Regions from separate parts of the Thalassospira sp. A3_1 genome, predicted to be linked through region 3. Evidence: predicted binding sites of a transcription regulator. Region 3 holds the regulator's gene; each other region holds the start of a gene.
What was found. The regulator PhoB, encoded in region 3, activates phosphate uptake and scavenging genes when phosphate is short. The targets are predictions, from matches to a motif close to TNTCATAAAACTGTCA.
Positions count from the first base shown of each region.

Region 1 (2,205 bases), on a different contig from region 3:
ACATGATCAAGGACATCAAACAGGGCCTTTACATCACCGAGATGATCGGCAGCAGCGTCAACGGTGTGACCGGCGATTATTCGCGGGGTGCATCGGGCTTCTGGATCGAAAATGGTGAACTGGCTTATCCGGTTTCCGAAATCACGGTTGCCGGTAACCTTAAGGACATGTTCAAAACGGCCGTACCGGCCAATGACCTGACCTTTAAATACGGCACCAATGCCCCGACAATCCGGATTGATGGCATGACGCTGGCCGGGCAATAAGCCCGAAAATCAATCTGCGGCGATTTGCAACAGGGGTGTGTTTGGCGCATCCCTGTTTTCGTTTTGGCGGCCATTGCATTGGTCGGCATAGGCCTGAGGCACCATAACCCGAACCGGATAGGGCGACAGGCTGATTTCACATGGCAGCTTGCCGGCACTTTCGCCGTCAATCTGCAAGGGTGCCGGGCCGCAGTGGCTGGTGATGGTCAGTCGTTCGGTCTGTACGACCGATACATCGGTTTGCGCGTGCAAGCGGTTCAGGGTCAAAGCAATCCCGTATCGCGCCAACGCCATAAAGCCGCTTCCGGGCATCAGCACAACATCAAGGCTGTTATCGGTCAGTTTGGCATCAGGTGAAATAACGAACGCCCCGCCGTAATGCTTGGCATGTGTCGCAACCACACCGGCGACGCGATATTGTTCGCGCCCGATATTAACCTCGAAATCGCGGTGATGCGGAAAGATGATATTCCGGAGCCCTTCGATAACATATGCCCCCTTGCCGATCAGTCTTTTAAGTTTTAGCGACACGTTTGCGACGGTATCGGCATCCGCGCCCATGCCGACCATCAAAAAGAACGCACGGCCATTGACCAGACCGGGCCGCACCCAGACCTGGGCCGGGTTATTGATGTAATCGGCAATTGCCTGCGCGCGGATTTCAAGCCCGACCTCGACCGCCAGAACATTGGCCGTTCCCAGCGGAATGATGCCAAGCGGCGGGACTTCGTGGCCTTCGATCTGCGCATCCAGCAAACCGTTCAGGGCCTCGTTCAGCGACCCATCCCCGCCGGCAACAAAAAGCCGTTGATGGGCACGAACCTTGCGCGCCAGTTCACGGGCATGGCCGGGATGGGTTGTCTGTAACAATTCAACCTTTATGCCAGCCTTCTGTAAAATGCTTGAAAGGAAACGCTGTTTGTTTCCGCCTGCACGCGGATTGAAGATGACCGTTACCCCGTCATGGGTCATTGCGAAAAACTTTCGAAATAAAAATGAAACATTACTTTCGCGTTCCCTTTATACAAAATGAAATATGTAACAGGATATTGACAGAACCGATAAATTTATATGAACGGGTTATATATTCGCGCCATTTGTTTTAAACAATTACTGGTTGGGGACAGTATCCGGCATGTAAAACCGTCGGATTCCAGCCGTCCTTATGGCAGGATACGGAGGAGCGGCAATGACAGCGATGACGCTGCAACCGCATTACCGCACGGTCTGGATTTCAGACGTCCATCTCGGAACACGTGGATGTCAGGCAGATCTTCTTTTGGATTTCCTCAATGAAGTAACGGCAGATACCTATTATCTGGTTGGCGATATCATTGACGGCTGGCGGCTTAAGAAAAGCTGGTACTGGCCCGAAAGCCACCATGCCGTGATCACCACAATCATGGACAAGGCCAAAAATGGTGCGAAGGTCATCTTTGTGCCCGGCAACCATGATGAATTCGCCCGCGAGTTTGTCGACATGACCTTCGGGCATGTCGAAGTCAAGATGAACGACATTCACGAGACGGCAGATGGCAGAAAGCTTCTGATCATTCATGGCGACGAGTTTGATGGTGTCGTCAAATATGCCAAGTGGCTCGCCTATCTTGGGGATACGGCCTACAACCTCGCGATTGTCCTGAACCGTTACTACAACGGCATTCGCCGCCGATTGGGTTACGGATACTGGTCGCTATCGGCCTATCTTAAAAACCGGGTCAAGAACGCGGTCCAGTTCGTCTGCAATTTCGAAAATGCCGTCGCGCACGAAGCCGCCAAACGCAAGGTGGATGGCGTGGTTTGCGGCCATATCCATCACGCCGAAAAGCGGATGATTGGCGATGTGCTGTATTGCAATGACGGCGACTGGGTCGAAAGCTGCACCGCGCTTGTCGAAGACAAGACCGGAAAACTTGAACTGCTTTACTGGGCGGATATG
Region 1 is NZ_JAGHQQ010000002.1:521,249-523,453, reverse strand. It holds gene J7395_RS09405 (TldD/PmbA family protein) at 1-266, shown strand, start outside; gene J7395_RS09400 (diacylglycerol kinase family protein) at 276-1,238, opposite strand; gene J7395_RS09395 (UDP-2,3-diacylglucosamine diphosphatase) at 1,456-2,205, shown strand, end outside.
Region 1: a site for PhoB is predicted at 1,252-1,267, ahead of J7395_RS09400 (diacylglycerol kinase family protein). Genes of this name have one in related genera too.

Region 2 (2,205 bases), on a different contig from region 3:
GCGGTCAAATCGGGTGATCTGTCTGTTTGCGCGACGCGGCGCTTGAAATTCTGCGGTATAAAACGCTGCCAAAGGCCTGCCGTCAAGTGCCCGTCGCAATGGTCTGCATTGCGGGCCGGAATTTCAGGTTGGCGGCGCACCGATGCCCTGCAAATCCTTGACCTTCACAAAGCGGATCAGACGCCCGGTTTCGGGGCGGACATCCGCCCAGTGATCAACGTCAAATTCATACTGACAAAGCCCGCAGGTGGGAAATTTGCGCTTCATCTGCAACAACGCCTCGCCGTCACCATCGCCAAACAGCTGTGCGGCGAAATCCTCCATCCCCGGATTATGGCCGACCATCATCACGCAACGCGCTTCGTCATGAGTCTGGACAAGGCTGTCAAGCAACACCTTCTCGCTCGCCATATAGAGGTCTTCGTTATAGATCACGTCTGACGTGCTTGCAAAATCGCGCCCCAGCAACGTCAGTGTCTGCACGGCACGTGCCGCGGTCGAACACCAGATCAGATCGGGCACCAGTCCCTGATCCTGCAGGTAGCGCCCCATCACCGGGGCTGCCTGTTCACCGCGCCGGTTCAGTTCCCGGTCATGATCGGATCGGGATGGATCGGTCCAGCTTGATTTTGCATGCCTGAGCAGGAGCAGTGTCTTCATAAAATCGGTATCCGGTAATCTCGCGAAAGGCAGACTTTTGCATGTCACATAGGGCGCTGTGAAGCCATCATAAAAACTGACTTAAAAATTTAAGAAAATTGCACCCCGACAAGCAGTTATCCTATACTCCAATCGCAACCGGGGCCTGTCGCCTTATTTCAAGGACACAAACCCACTTTCGCAGGAGGCATAGCGTGACCCACGCCGCCGTTATTCAATCAAGCGCAATCACACTTGATTCGGACAAGCGCTTTATAAACCGCGAACTTTCGTGGCTGGCCTTTAACGGTCGCGTCCTTGAAGAGGCACAAAACAAACGTCACCCGTTGCTGGAACGCGTGCGTTTCCTGTCGATTTCCGCCAGCAACCTTGACGAATTTTACATGGTTCGCGTTGCCGGTCTGGTCGGGCAGTTGCGCGCAGGCATGACCAAAGTCAGCCAGGATGGCATGAGCCCGTCCGAGCAGCTTCGCGCCATCACCTATGATGCCAACCAGTTGATGCAGGATCAGCAGCGCATCTGGCAGCAGCTTAGCACCGAGATGGAAAAGCACGGCATTTCCGTGATCGGACCGGAAGATCTGACGCAGACGGACCGCAAATGGCTTGATGGCTATTTCATGCGCGAAATCTTCCCGACGCTGACACCGCTTGCCATTGATCCGTCGCATCCCTTCCCGTTCATTCCGAACCTTGGCTTTGCGATTGTCATGCAGCTGTTTGACCCGGCGGATGGTCACAACATGCGCGGCCTAATCCCGGTGCCGCCGAAGATCGGCCGTTTCCTGCGTCTGCCGGGCCGCACCGAACGCTACCTTCCGCTGGAACAGGCGATTGTTCTTTATCTGGATAAGCTGTTCCCCGGTTTCGACATGATCGAACATGGCCTGTTCCGTGTCATCCGTGACTCGGACGTTGAAATTGAAGAAGAAGCCGAAGATCTGGTGCGTGTTTTCAAGACCGCCCTGAAACGCCGTCGCCGCGGCAGCATCATCCGGCTTAAAGTCAATGCCAAGATGCCCGAAGACCTTCTGGATTTCGTGGTCGATGAACTTTCGGTCGCACCTGAGGAAGTCGTCAAGGTTGATGGTCTTCTGGGTGTTGTTGACGTCAAACAACTGATCGATTCCGATCTGCATCATGATCTGCTGTTCCCGCCATATGGCGCGCGTTATCCCGAACGGGTGCGCGACTTTGGCGGTGATTGCTTTGCCGCGATTGGCAAAAAGGACATCGTCGTTCATCACCCGTTCGAAGATTTCGACGTCGTTGTGCAGTTCCTGTTGCAGGCCGCACGTGACCCCGATGTTGTCACGATCAAACAGACCCTTTATCGCACATCGGAAAACAGCCCGATCGTCAAGGCCCTGATTGCCGCCGCCGAGGCCGGCAAATCGGTTACGGCCATGGTGGAGCTTAAGGCACGTTTTGACGAGGAAGCCAACCTGCGCTGGGCGGCGGATCTTGAGCGTGCGGGCTGTCAGGTGGTTTATGGTTTCCTTGACTGGAAAACGCATGCCAAGGTGTCGCTGGTGGTTCGGCGTG
Region 2 is NZ_JAGHQQ010000002.1:1,199,693-1,201,897, reverse strand. It holds gene J7395_RS12770 (histidine phosphatase family protein) at 124-660, opposite strand; gene J7395_RS12765 (RNA degradosome polyphosphate kinase) at 855-2,205, shown strand, end outside.
Region 2: a site for PhoB is predicted at 738-753, ahead of J7395_RS12765 (RNA degradosome polyphosphate kinase). Genes of this name have one in related genera too.

Region 3 (2,205 bases):
ATATCGTCAGTTCGTTTGACGAAGAACTGACCCGTTTGAACAATATCATCTCGCAGATGGGCGGGCTTGCCGAAAGCCAGCTGATTTCTGCGATCCGCGCAATCGTGAAGCGGGATTCGGAACTGGCCGAAAAGGTCATTATTTCCGATCATCGTATCGATACGCTGGAACAGGAAGTACAGGATTTTGCCGTACGTCTTCTGGCCCTGCGTCAGCCGATGGCAGATGACCTGCGTCAGGTGGTGACAGCACTTAAACTTTCCAACGATCTGGAACGTATTGGCGATCTGGCGAAAAACATTGCCAAGCGCGCGCAGGTTCTCAACCAGGTGCCGCCGATCCGTCCGGTTCAGGTGATCCCGAACATGGCGAAGCTGTGCCAGGAAATCATCAAGGACGTTCTGGACGCCTATATCGAAGGCGATGCGGAAAAGGCCCAGCGTGTCTGGGCGCGTGATCAGGAAGTTGACGATATGTATAACTCCCTGTTCCGTGAATTGCTGACCTATATGATGGAAGATCCGCGTAACATCACGGCATCGACCCATCTGCTGTTTATTGCCAAGAACATCGAACGTATTGGCGATCACGCGACCAATATCGCCGAAACGATCTATTACCGGATCAAGGGTGAAGACCTGCCGATGGATACTCGGCCAAAAAATGACGCGGCGAATTTCGCTGTCGTAGAACCGAATGAGTGACACTGGAGCATAGGAAGATGGACCCAACGGTTCTTATCGTCGAGGACGAAGCTGCAATCGTAACCATGTTGCGCTACAACCTCGAACGCGAGGGGATGCAGGTTGTCGAAGCCGGAGACGGTGACGAAGCGTTGAAGATTCTGGCTGAAACCCATGTCGACCTGGTCCTTCTGGACTGGATGTTGCCGGTAATGTCGGGGATCGAGGTTTGCCGCCAGATCCGCCGGAAACCGGAAAGCCGCGATTTGCCGGTGATCATGGTTACCGCGCGTGGCGAAGAAGGTGACCGCATCCGTGGCCTTGATACCGGTGCCGACGATTATGTGACCAAGCCATTCGCGATTGGCGAATTGCTGGCGCGTATTCGCGCGTTGCTTCGCCGATCCGGCCCGGCGCAACCACAAGGGCAGTTGATCTATTCCGATATCGAAATGGATCTGGCCGCCCATCGTGTCAGCCGTAACGGCAAGGCCATACATCTTGGCCCGACCGAATTCCGTCTGCTGCGTTACTTCCTCGAACATCCGGGGCGGGTTTTCTCGCGCGAGCAGCTTCTGAACGCGGTTTGGGGTCCGAACATCTATGTCGAAACCCGAACGGTTGACGTACATATTCGCCGCCTGCGCAAGGCATTGAATGACGTCAAGGGAACGCGCGATGTGATCCGTACGGTTCGTGCCGCTGGTTACGCACTGGATGTCGAAGCCGCCTGATCGCGGTTATTCCGGAAGGTGAAACGAAAAACCCCCATCCTTATGATGGGGGTTTTTGTTTTCAGGTGGTTTTCCTGGATTTTACCGGTTTGGCCGATTTTGATGCCGGATCTTCGGTTTTCTGGCGCGCGGTGCGTGGCGCCAGTTCGTTCATCAGAAGCATATCGGCACGACGGAACTTGGCAATTTCGGTATCGATATCTTCCTGCGGGATGTCGCAGGCTGCCAAAACATGGTCGGACAGGCGCAAACCGGTTTCGAGTACTTCGGGGATGGCGGCATCCGCACCGCTGCGTGACAGGGGCCCGATATGGGTGATGTCCTGTGCGCGGGCAAAGATTTTCAGGTGTGGATAGTGCTGGCGCAACAGGGCAACCGTCTTTTCGGTTGCGTGTGGGTTCCCCATGGCAACGGCGGCAATATGGGCCTGTTCTGTATGGGCCGCTCGGAATGTTTCCGGACGTGATCCATCTGCAAAATAAACCGGCAGACCTTCGGCACGGCCGCGTGAAACCTGCTGGGCATCGGATTCAAGAACGATGAACGGGATATCCTTGGTACGCAGCAGACGGGCCAGAACCCGGCCGACACGCCCGCAACCAATCACCAGAACATGCTTCTGAATGCCATCGGTTTCATCTGAAATTTCGCTAAGCTGATCGTTTTCCTTGGGATGAAGTTTCTGTTCGATCCGGTGGCCCAATGAAATCAGGGAGGGGGTCAGACCCATCGAAATCGCGACAACCGGGATCAGCATTACGGCGATATCAATCGGAACCGCGCCATTC
Region 3 is NZ_JAGHQQ010000001.1:644,273-646,477, reverse strand. It holds gene phoU (phosphate signaling complex protein PhoU) at 1-704, shown strand, start outside; gene phoB (phosphate regulon transcriptional regulator PhoB) at 722-1,417, shown strand; gene J7395_RS02940 (cation:proton antiporter) at 1,479-2,205, opposite strand, start outside.

Region 4 (2,205 bases), on a different contig from region 3:
CAACGACGCTTTCGCCCGGAACTTCAAGGTTCAGGTCCTTCAGAACAGCCTCATCCTTGCCATAGCGTTTGACCAGATCTTTGATACGCAGCATCACGATACCTTGAAAAAAAAAGACTACCGGGACCGAAAAGCGATCCCGGCAGAAGCAGTTTGAAAGAAGGGATTACTTCAGGTTGTCCGGGGTGTATTTCACACCGTTGGCAGCCTGGATTTCACGAATAACGTCCCAGTCTTTCTGATAGGTGACAGGTACGAATTTCGACACGCCTTTGAACTCTTCGCCAAGGGCGGTGCCCTTCATGTCGAAGGTAAAGAAGGCTTCCTTGATCTTTTCGATCAGTTCCGGCTTCAGGTTATAGGCATAGTTGAACGAAGTGGTCGGGAAAGGCTTGCTTTCATAAAGGATTTTGACGTCAGCCGGATCGTACAGATCGCGCTGGGCCATACGTTCAACCACTTCGGATGCGACCGGGGCTGCGTCATAGTCACCGGCAACAACGCCCAGCATCGACTGGTCGTGCGAACCGGAATAGACGACTTCGTAATCCTGTTCCGGGACGATGCCCTGACCCGGAAGCAATGCGCGCGGTGCCAGGTTGCCCGAGTTCGAGGTCGGGGACGTATGGGCGACACGTTTGCCCTTAAGATCGGCAAGCGAATTGATGCCGCTGTCAACGCGGGTATAAAGCTGCAACGTGTAACCAAAACGACCGTCATCCGCACCCATCAGGGCAAACGGAACCGCACCGGCAAGGTTAACCGCAAACGGGGTCGGCCCGGTCGAGAAACCGGCAACATGCAGACGGCCGCTGCGCATGGCTTCGACTTCGGCGGAATTCGACTGAACCGCAAAGAAGTGAACATCCTTGCCGGTTACTTTTTCAAGATGTTCAAGGAACGGCTGCCAGATATCGGCATAAACCGCCGGGTCTTCGACCGGGGTATAGGCAAACACGAGGGTGTCGGGATCAACCTGCTGATCGGCAGCCGGTGCATCGGCGACCAGATCGCCATCCATGTCGCAATACATCTGATCAAGATCGCCGCGTGCGATGCAATCATCGGCCTGTGCAAATGCCGTGCTGCTGCCAAAGCTCATCATGCCGATGGCGGCAAGCACCGTAGAAACTTTCAAAAAGTCTGTTTTTTTCGCATGTGAAAACATGTGATCGAGCCTTTCTTCCCTGTAAACGCTGGTAAAGCGCCATTTTTTAATGTGGTTTTGTTGGTCTTATTGTTGCTTTTATCAACATTATAGAAGGTCAAAAAGTTGGAAAAGCAACACAAAACTGTAACAAACGGTTACAAGGATAGCTGATAGCCTTGCCGGAATGGGGTGCGATCAAAGGTATTCAGGGGAGAGAGCGTCTTTGCGTATCGGAAAAAAAGAACGGCAGCAGCGCATTCTTCAGGAGCTGCAAGTCCATCCGCATGTGAGAGTTGCCACATTGGCGGAGCGATTCGATGTGGCAACTGAAACAATTCGCCGCGATCTTGATGCGCTAAGCGAAAATGGCCTGATTAAGCGTGAATTTGGCGGCGCATCCGCACAGCCAATGGGCCATCAACCCGATCTGGCGCAGCGACAGATGACTGCGGTTGCCGGGTTCGAACGGATCGGCATCATGGCGGGGACCATGATCCGCCCGGGTGACGTGATCATGATTGATGCCGGGTCCACCGTTAGTCAGCTTGCCCCCTATATGGCCCAGAATCCCGGCGCATTGCGGCGCACGGTTCTGACCAATTGCTATGCGGTGGTGCATGGCATGGGCGAGCAGGCGGTGATTGACGATGTCATCATGTGTCCCGGGCAGTTCGACCCGCGTGAAAATGCGGTTTACGGCAATGATACCGTCGAATTCCTGCGCCGTTTTCACGCCAACAAGGCCTTTATCGGGGCGTCGGGCGTTGCATGGCAGGGGTTCAGTGACGTTAACCGTCGGGCGGTTGCGGTCAAACGCGCGATGATGGAACGGTCCGATGAAACCTGGCTGATGGTCGATCACACCAAGTTTGATCAGCGTTACCTTGAAAACATCGCACCGCTTGAAGCACTGACCGGGGTGATCACCGATCGTTTGCCACCCGAAAAACTGCTGTCCCATCTGGATCGCATCGGCGTTCAGATTGTCGCATGGCAGGACAATGTTTCCGCAGATCACGGGGCAATCGCCGGCTGATATTTTATCGCTGGCGATA
Region 4 is NZ_JAGHQQ010000002.1:541,579-543,783, forward strand. It holds gene phnC (phosphonate ABC transporter ATP-binding protein) at 1-94, opposite strand, end outside; gene phnD (phosphate/phosphite/phosphonate ABC transporter substrate-binding protein) at 167-1,138, opposite strand; gene J7395_RS09515 (DeoR/GlpR family DNA-binding transcription regulator) at 1,335-2,186, shown strand.
Region 4: a site for PhoB is predicted at 1,283-1,298, ahead of phnD (phosphate/phosphite/phosphonate ABC transporter substrate-binding protein). Genes of this name have one in related genera too.